Regions from separate parts of the Microbacterium chionoecetis genome, predicted to be linked through region 1. Evidence: predicted binding sites of a transcription regulator. Region 1 holds the regulator's gene; the other holds the start of a gene.
The links. The regulator HrcA, encoded in region 1, represses chaperone genes, less so after heat shock. The targets are predictions, from matches to a motif close to TTNGCACTCGNNNNNNNCGAGTGCNAA.

Region 1 (4,580 bases):
GCCGACACGCTCCTGCGGGAGTTGGACCTCGCGGCGGCGGTGCTCGAGCGGGCGGGCGGCAATCGCCCGGCTACGACGGTGTTCTTCGGGGGCGGCACCCCGACGCTGCTGCCGCCGGGCGATCTCGCGCGCATGCTCGGCGGCGTGCGCGACAGATTCGGAGTCGTCGAGGGGGCCGAGGTGACGGTCGAGGCCAATCCCGACACCGTCTCGCCGGCCGTCGCGGCAGAGCTCGCGGCATCCGGTGTCACCCGCCTCTCGATCGGCATGCAGTCGGCCGTCCCGCACGTCCTCGCCGCGCTCGATCGCACGCACGACCCCGAGAACGTCCGCACCGCGGTCTCGGCGGCGCGCGATGCCGGGCTCGACGTGAGCGTCGACCTGATCTACGGCGCACCCGGTGAGTCGCTCGACGACTGGCGGGCCTCGCTCGAGGCTGCGATCGCCCTGGAGCCCGACCACATCTCGGCGTACGCGCTCATCATCGAGGACGGCACGAAGCTCGCGCGCCAGATCCGCCGCGGAGAAGTCGTCGCTCCGGACGACGACCTGCAGGCCGACATGTACGAGCTCGCCGACGACATGCTCGCCGGCGGCGGATTCGACTGGTACGAGGTGTCGAACTGGGCCAGAGACGCGGCCCACCGATCGCGGCACAATCTCGCCTACTGGGTCGGCTCGGACTGGTGGGGCTTCGGGCCGGGAGCGCACAGCCACATCGGGGGAGTGCGGTTCTGGAACGTCAAGCATCCCGCGGCATACGCCCAGCGGCTCGCGGCCGGCGAGTCACCCGCCGCCGGACGCGAGAGCCCGGATGCCGAGGCCCGGACCCTCGAGAGCGTGCTGCTGCGGACGCGGGTCCGTGAGGGGCTGCCCGTCGCCGAGCTGCAGGGCGAGGGCCGCCACGCGGTCGCCGCGCTCATCGCAGATGGTCTGATCGACGGGCCTACGGCGCTGCGAGGACACGTCGTGCTGACCCGACGGGGACGCCTGCTGGCCGACGCCGTCGTCCGGGCGCTCACCGAGTGACGACATGCCGCCGTCGCACGCCGCCGTCCGCTGCGGCGCGCCCCCGCCGCACGTGGCGTCGTTCGGCGATCCTGGCAGGGGCATCGGATAGAATTGGCACTCCAGTCATGCGAGTGCCAGACGCTCTGGTGCCGACAGCAGCGTGAGGAGGCGGGATGGTCAGCGAGCGAGGTCTGCAGGTGCTGCGGGCGATCGTCCAGGACTACGTCGACACGCGTGAGCCGGTCGGCAGCAAGACGATCGTCGAGCGGCACGCGTTCGGCGTGTCCGCCGCGACGATCCGCAACGACATGGCGCTGCTCGAGGACGAAGAGCTGATCGTCGCGCCGCACACGTCGTCGGGACGCGTTCCGACAGACAAGGGCTACCGCGTCTTCGTGGACCACCTCGCCGAGATCCGCCCGCTCTCCTCGGCGCAGCGCTCGGCCATCGCCTCGTTCCTCGACGGCTCGGGCGACCTCGACGACGTGCTCGTGCGCACGGTGCGCGCATTGACCCAGCTGACGGGTCAGGTCGCGATCGTGCAGTATCCGTCCTTCGCCCGCGCCAACGTGACCCACGTGGAGCTGGTGCAGCTCGGCGGCGGACGGATGCTGGTGATCGTCGTCACCGACACCGGCCGCGTGTCGCAGCGCCTGACCTTCGTCGGCGAGGACTTCGACGACACCGACCTCGCGCACATCCGCGCCCGGCTCGGCACGCTGCTGGTCGGACGGCCGGTGCGCGAGGGGCTCCAGCGCATCGCGGAGCGGCTCGAGGTGCCCGATGCCCAGGCGCCCGCGCACGAGCGTGCGACGGACGAGATCATCCGCGCCGTCGCCGAGGAGCTCGAGGAGTTCCGCCAGGACAAGCTGGTGATGGCCGGCAGCGCCAACCTGGCACGCAGCGAGTCCGACTTCCGCGGCAGCATCTACCCCCTCCTCGAGGCGATCGAGGAGCAGGTGACCCTGCTGCGGCTGATGGGAGAGATGGTGGCGGACGAGCAGGGCCTCGCCGCCAGCATCGGCCGGGAGAACGAGGCGTTCGGCCTGGCCGAGGCATCCGTCGTCGCCAGCGACTACGACGCGACCGGATCGCTCGCCCGCGTCGGCGTGCTCGGGCCCACGCGAATGGACTACCCCACCAACCTCGCGACGGTCCGTGCCGTCGCGCGCTACCTCACGCGCATGCTCGAGCAGGACGACAACTCCCGCTGACGCGGACGCGCATCATCTATTCCGCGGCACGGCCGCGGCAGGAAGGCGAAAGTGGCTGACCACTACGAGGTCCTTGGCGTCTCACGCGACGCCACCACCGACGAGATCAAGAAGGCGTACCGCAAGCTCGCCCGGCAGCTGCACCCGGACGTGAACCCCGGAGAAGACGCGTCCGAGCGCTTCAAGCTCGTGACGCACGCCTACGACGTGCTGAGCGATCCGGACCAGCGGGCACGCTACGACATGGGCGGCAACGACTCGCCGTTCGGCGGCGCCGGCGGCTTCGGCGGCTTCAACGACATCTTCGAGACCTTCTTCGGTTCCGCCGGCGGCGGGCGCGGCGGTCGCCCCCGTTCGCGACGCGAGCGCGGGCAGGACGCCCTGGTGCGCGTGACGCTCGAACTCGGCGACGTGGTGTTCGGCACGCACCGGGACATCGACGTCGACACCGCGGTGCTCTGCGAGACCTGTCAGGGCTCATGCTGCCAGCCGGGGACCAGCCCCGTCACCTGCGACATCTGCCACGGCACCGGCAACGTGCAGCGCCAGGTGCGGAGCCTCCTCGGCAACGTCGTCACGACGCAGCCGTGCAACGTCTGCCAGGGCTACGGCACCACGATCCCCTACCCCTGCGCGACCTGCCAGGGCCAGGGCCGCGTGCGCGCACGCCGCACCGTGTCGCTCGACATCCCCGCCGGCGTCGAGACCGGCCTGCGCCTGCAGCTGCCCGGCTCGGGTGAGGTCGGCCCCGCCGGCGGCCCCAACGGCGACCTGTACATCGAGGTCACCGTCTCGCCGCACGAGGTGTTCAGCCGCGACGGCGACGACCTGCTGGCGACGCTCGAGGTGTCGATGCCCGACGCGATCCTCGGCACCACCACGACGATCGAGTCGCTCGACGGCCCCGTCGATCTCGAGGTGCGCCCGGGCGTGCAGGCCGGCGACATCCTGACGATCAAGGGCCGCGGCATCACGCCGCTGCGCGGATCCCAGCGCGGCGACCTCCGGGTCGGCGTGCATGTCGTGACGCCGACGCGGCTCGACCACAAGGAGCGGGCCCTGATCGAGGAGTTCGCCAAGCGCACGAAGGCACCGGCTCCGCGACTCTCGGAGTTCCACCAGGGTCTGTTCGCCAAGCTGCGCGACCGGTTCCGGAACGCCTGACCGGTGGCCCTGCACTTCCTCCTCGACGAGCCGGTCGCCGCCGCGCCGGGCGACGCGGTGACCCTCCAGGGCGCCGAGGCGCACCACGCCTCGAGCGTGCGGCGGGTCCGCGCCGGCGAGGAGGTGACCGTCGGCGACGGGCGCGGTGCCTGGCTCACCGGTGTCGTGGAGTCGGTCGCATCCCGCGAGGTCGTGGTGAGGATCAGTGCGCGGACGGATGCCCCGCAGCCGAGCCCGCGCGTCGTGCTCGTGCAGGCGCTCGCCAAGGGCGATCGCGACGAGCTGGCGGTGCAGGCGGCGACGGAGCTCGGCGTCGATGAGATCGTGCCGTGGCAGGCCGCACGCAGCGTCTCGCGGTGGGACGCCGCGAAGGCGGTGAAGGGCCGCGCGCGGTGGGCGACCATCGTGCGCGAGGCGGCGAAGCAGGCCCACCGCCCCTGGGTGCCGACCGTGGCGGAGCTGACCTCGACGGCCGGGCTGGTGCAGCGGGCGGCGGCATCCCGTCTCCTCGTCCTCGAACCGACGGCGTCCGAGCGGCTCAGCACCCTCGCGGTCGACCACGGCGATGACCGCGATGTCGTGCTGGTCGTCGGACCGGAGGGCGGCATCGCGCCCGAAGAGCTCGACGCGCTCGTCGCCGCCGGGGCGCGGCTCGTGCGACTCGGCGACACCGTGCTGCGCACATCGACCGCCGGTCCTGCGGCCCTCGCGGTCGTGAGCACGGCCCTCGGCCGCTGGTGAGCGGTTCGGCGGCTCGACGCCGGCCCCCTGAGCCTGGCGAAGGGTCCCGTCGGTAGACTTGCGGCATGAGCGAGCCGTCGATCTTCACGCGCATCCGCAACGGAGAGATCCCGTCCGAGATCATCGCGGAGACCGAGAACGCCTTCGCGATCCGCGACATCGCCCCGAAGGCGCCCCTGCACCTGCTGGTGATCCCCAAGACCGAGGAGTACCGGAACGTCGTCGAGCTCGCGGCCGGCGATCCGGAGCTGATGGCCGAGCTCGTCGGCCTGGCGAACACCCTCGCCGCAGAGCATTCCGACGGAGACTTCCGTCTCGTGTTCAACACCGGTCCGAACGCGGGCCAGACCGTCTTCCACGTGCACGCCCATGTGCTCGCGGGAGGCCTCGAAGAGAAGAGTGTCGGTGCCTGATCAAGACGGTCATGAACCCCTGAGCGACGGCGGCAGC
Region 2 (4,580 bases), 1.3 Mb from region 1:
CCAAAGCACGTCGACGCCTTCCAGCGGGGCCTCGCTGATGCAGGCGACGACACTTCTCGCGTCGGTCGTGGGGACATGCGCGTCGCGGATGATCCACGTCGACTGATCCACGCGCTGCAAGTCGTACTGTCGTCCTGTCGGACGAATCTGGGGTTCGAGCATCACCATCGTTCGCTCACCTCTCCTGTCCGGTGCCGGACCACGGCGATGCGGAAGTCGCTGTTCTCATGTCGGTGCCTCCACGCTGATGCAGCGAGTCGATTCTCACCGAGGACGAGCCGGGCACCGCCGGGGTTGACAAACGACGCCCAGGCGCTACCGCCCGCCAGGCCAGCGAATCGGGCAGACGGTGATCCTCGTCGGCCGGCGCCGCGGGCTACTCCCGGGGGTCGCTGTCGATCCGCTGCGCCGCGATGGGAAGAGCCACCGCCAGTGAGATGCACAGCACTCCGGCGACGAACACCAGGGCCGGCAGGAAGGGGGCCGCGAAGGCCGAGCCGACCAGGTACATGCCGCCCAGGAGCAGGATGAGGTAAAGAACGAAGAGCATCGCGCGTCCTCTCTCGTGTCGCCTCCGCCATGTCTGCGCGGGGCTCCTCCCTGCCTATCGCACCACCGCCGGATCCGCCAGAGGCAATGGTGCGGCGGTACGCGCGTGACGCAGAATGGCGCCATGAGACTCGTCCAGGTCGCCCAGCACGCTGACGACCTCGAGCGCGCCGCCGCTTTCTACACGGACCTCCTCGGTGTGCCGCCCACGGCGCGGTTCGATCCGCCGGGACTGCTCTTCTTCGACCTCGACGGCGTCCGCCTGTTGCTGGAACGAGGTGCGCCGACGGCACTGATCTATCTGCGGGTGGACGACGTGCGAGTCGCTGTCGAACGCGTCCAGGAAGGCGCCCGCGTCGTCACCGCTCCGCACGTGATCTTCACCCACGAGGACGACGCGCTGGGTCCGGCCGGCCACGAGGAGTGGCAGGCCTTCGTGGAGGACTCGGAGGGGAACACCGTGGGTCTCGTGTCATTTCATCGCCGGGAGTGAGGTGTCACACTGCACCGTGGAACCCCTCAAGTTGAGGCATCCTGTCGCTCACGACTCGGTAACGGCATGCAATTCGCACCGGCAGCGGCGTTAGCCTGGTGGTGATGAACGCCTACGTCTCGGCGTTCGAGCTGTTCTCCATCGGCGTAGGACCCTCGAGCTCCCACACGGTCGGACCCATGCGGGCCGCCCAGGACTTCGTCGTCCGCCTGCGCGAGACCGGCGTGCTGCCCCAGGTCGGGCGGGTGACCTGCACGCTGTACGGCTCGCTCGGTGCCACCGGCATCGGCCACGGCACGCCGGACGCGGTCGTCGCCGGACTGCGAGGGCTCCGACCCGAGACGGTGGACCCGGATGCCGTGCGCTCGGCGTGGAGCGCCTGGCCAGAAGGGGAGTCGCTCGACCTCGCGGGCGTGCGCGCCGTGCCGTTCGCCCGCGGCGACATCGTGTTCGCGCCGCGCACGCGGCTGCCGGGGCACCCGAACGCCATGACGCTCGAGGCGTGGGCGTCGCCCGACGACGGCCCGGCGCGCCCCACGGCCGTGGCAGGAGTGCGTGAGACCGGAGCGTCGTCCGTTGCGCCCCTCGCACAGAAGACGGATGCCGGACTCCTCGCCCGCGAGACCTACTACTCCGTCGGCGGCGGGTTCATCCGCCGCGAGGGCGACGAGCCGTCGCCGCGCGCCACAGCTCGTGCGTACCCGCTCGACTTCTCGAGCGCCGAGGAGCTCCTGGCGCTCTGCGACGAGCGCCGCATCACGATCGCCGAGGCCGCGCGCATCAACGAGGCGTCGCGGCGCCCCGACGAGGAGATCGCCGCCGGGCTCGATGCCATCTGGGACGCCATGGCGGCGTGCGTCGAGGCCGGCCTCGATGCCGGCGGTGTGCTGCCCGGGATGCTCGGCGTCAAGCGTCGTGCGGCCTCGATCCGCGCGCAGCTCGAGGCCGCCGAGGCCGACGGCCGCCGCGAGCTGCCGGGGGAGTGGCTGGGCGCCTTCGCGCTCGCCGTCAACGAGGAGAACGCCGCGGGCGGCCGGGTCGTGACGGCCCCGACGAACGGCGCGGCCGGCATCCTTCCCGCTGTGGCGATGTACTGGTGGCGGTTCTTGGCGGACTCCGGCCTGGGCGCGGGCAACGCGGTCACCCCGTACGGCGAGCTGGTCGGCAGCGCGCTGCTCGGCTATCACGGCGAGCACGCGCTCGCCGAGCCGGGGGTGGATTGGGACGAGGAGCAGGTGGCCGAGGCGAACCGCCGCCGCGGCATCCGTCGCTTCCTCCTCACGGCGACCGCGCTGGGTTCGCTGTTCAAGGCCAACGCGTCGATCTCGGGCGCCGAAGGCGGGTGCCAGGCCGAGGTCGGCTCGGCCTGCGCGATGGCGGCTGGGGGACTGACCGCGGTCATGGGCGGCACGAACCGGCAGATCGAGAACGCGGCCGAGATCGCGATGGAGCACCACCTGGGGCTGACGTGCGACCCGGTCGGCGGCCTCGTGCAGATCCCGTGCATCGAGCGCAACGCCATCGCCGCATCGACAGCGGTGACGGCCGCCCGCCTGGCGCTGCGCGGCGACGGGTCGCACTACGTCTCGCTGGACGCCGTCGTGGAGACCATGCGGCAGACCGGCATCGACATGTCGCACAAATACAAGGAGACGAGCGAAGGCGGTCTCGCGGTCAATGTCATCGAGTGCTGACAACCGTTTGGGCGTTTCGTCTCGCTCCGCTCGCTCAACGACCGGTCGTTGAGCGAGCGAGGAACGTGGTCGTTGAGCGTGCTTGCGAGTCGAAACGCAGAGACGAGACGGGGCCGTGTTCGTTCTGAGCGAACGCTCCGACTGTTAGCACTCTCCCATGCCGAGTGCTAATCTGTACGTAGTTGAGCCGAGTGGGCTCAACTCCAAGACAGAGAGGAGATTCCCATGGCCACCTACGACCCGTTCCGTGACCTCGACCGTCTGGCGTCGAGTCTCTTCGACCAGCGGCGCGGCCCCCGGCGCATGCCGATGGACCTGTACCGCGACGGCGACCACTATGTGCTGACCGCCGATCTGCCCGGTATCGACCCGGGCTCGGTCGACATCGACGTCGACGGCCAGCTGCTGACGATCCGCGCCGAGCGCACGCTGCACAGCGGCGACGACGTCAAGTGGATCACCCGCGAGCGCGAGGCCGCGAGCTTCCTGCGTCAGCTCAACCTCGGCCAGGGCATCGACACCGAGCGCATCTCGGCCAACTACAACAACGGTGTGCTCAGCGTGACGATCCCGGTGAGCGAGAAGGCCAAGCCGCGCAAGATCGAGGTGATGTCCGAGGGCGGTACGCCGACGATCCAGGCGCACGAGTCCAACGACGCTCCGCAGCCGATCGAGCAGTAGTCGCGCACGGCTGCGCAGCAAGCAGTTCCGCAGAGAACGACGGATGCCTCGTCCCGGCCGGGACGAGGCATCCGTCGTTCTGCGCGATCAGGACTGCGCGGCGCCCGTGAAGTGGCGGCGGCAGCGCGCCTGATACGACTCGATGCCACCGATCTGCTCGGTCGTCGGAGTGAGCGGGTCGCCGGTATCGCCCGACGAGAGTCGCTGGTGGAACGCGGCATCCTCTCCGCACACCGCGCACACCGCAGTGAGCTTGAGCACGTCCTCGGCGATCGCCATGAGGGCCGGCAGCGGCTCGAAGGGTCGACCGTCGAAGGTGACGCAGAGGCCCGAGACCACGACGTCCACTCCCTCAGTCACCAGCGCGTCTACGGCGGCGACGAGGCCCGGACCGAAGAACTGCGCCTCGTCGATGGCGACGAGATCGAGATCGCGACCCCGCACCGAGGCGACCAGCGTCTCGACGTCGGGGACCGACCGCGACGGCACGCTGAGGCCGGAGTGGGAGCTGACCTGTCCCTCGCCGCGGCGATCGTCGAGCGCGTGGCTGACGACGTCGACCGCCAGCCCGGCGATGCGTGCGCGGCGGACGCGCCGCAGCAGCTCCTCGGACTTGCCCGCGAACATGGGGCCGGCGACGACCTGCAGCCTCGCCAGGGTGCGCGTGTGCATGGCGCCCAGACTACGTCCGCCTAGGATCGAACGACCCTGAGAGGACCCGGCATGACCGAGCGCGAGTTGACCGTCCCCGTGTCGCTGACCCTGCCGAACGGCCGCGTCAACCCGGAGGCGATCGGCTGGGCGCGCCGGCCTGTGGTCGACACGGCGGGCATCGGGCGCGGACGCGGGCGCAACAAGCGGTGGGAGTACTGGAACGTCACCACGCCGACGCACATCCTCGCGCTCACGGTGTCGTCGATCGACTACGCCGCCGTGCACGAGGTGTGGGTGTTCGACCGTGCGACCGAGCGCACGTGGGGCAAGGGCGCGACCGTCATCCCGGCGCGGGATTTCGAGCTTGCGGCCGCCGTCGAGAGCGGGCCGGCCCGCGCTCGCGCGAAGGACCTCGAGATCGAGGTCCTTCCGGAGGAGGGCGGCACACGGCTGCGAGCCCGGATTCCGCATGCCTCGTTCGACGTGTTCGCCGCGCTGCCGGCCGGCCA

Region 2: the regulator HrcA is predicted to act here: its motif matches at 2,881-2,907, upstream of ABG085_RS15845 (Hsp20/alpha crystallin family protein).

Annotation. Positions count from the first base shown of each region.
Region 1 covers NZ_CP157000.1:2,216,388-2,220,967, reverse strand. Annotated here, with positions in the region: gene hemW (radical SAM family heme chaperone HemW) at 1-1,029, shown strand, start outside; gene hrcA (heat-inducible transcriptional repressor HrcA) at 1,185-2,225, shown strand; gene dnaJ (molecular chaperone DnaJ) at 2,277-3,389, shown strand; gene ABG085_RS09745 (16S rRNA (uracil(1498)-N(3))-methyltransferase) at 3,393-4,130, shown strand; gene ABG085_RS09740 (HIT domain-containing protein) at 4,196-4,543, shown strand.
Region 2 covers NZ_CP157000.1:3,520,371-3,524,950, reverse strand. Annotated here, with positions in the region: gene ABG085_RS15865 (hypothetical protein) at 1-168, opposite strand, end outside; gene ABG085_RS15860 (hypothetical protein) at 377-550, opposite strand; gene ABG085_RS15855 (VOC family protein) at 674-1,042, shown strand; gene ABG085_RS15850 (L-serine ammonia-lyase, iron-sulfur-dependent, subunit alpha) at 1,147-2,736, shown strand; gene ABG085_RS15845 (Hsp20/alpha crystallin family protein) at 2,962-3,417, shown strand; gene ABG085_RS15840 (thymidine kinase) at 3,505-4,089, opposite strand; gene ABG085_RS15835 (DUF2804 domain-containing protein) at 4,141-4,580, shown strand, end outside.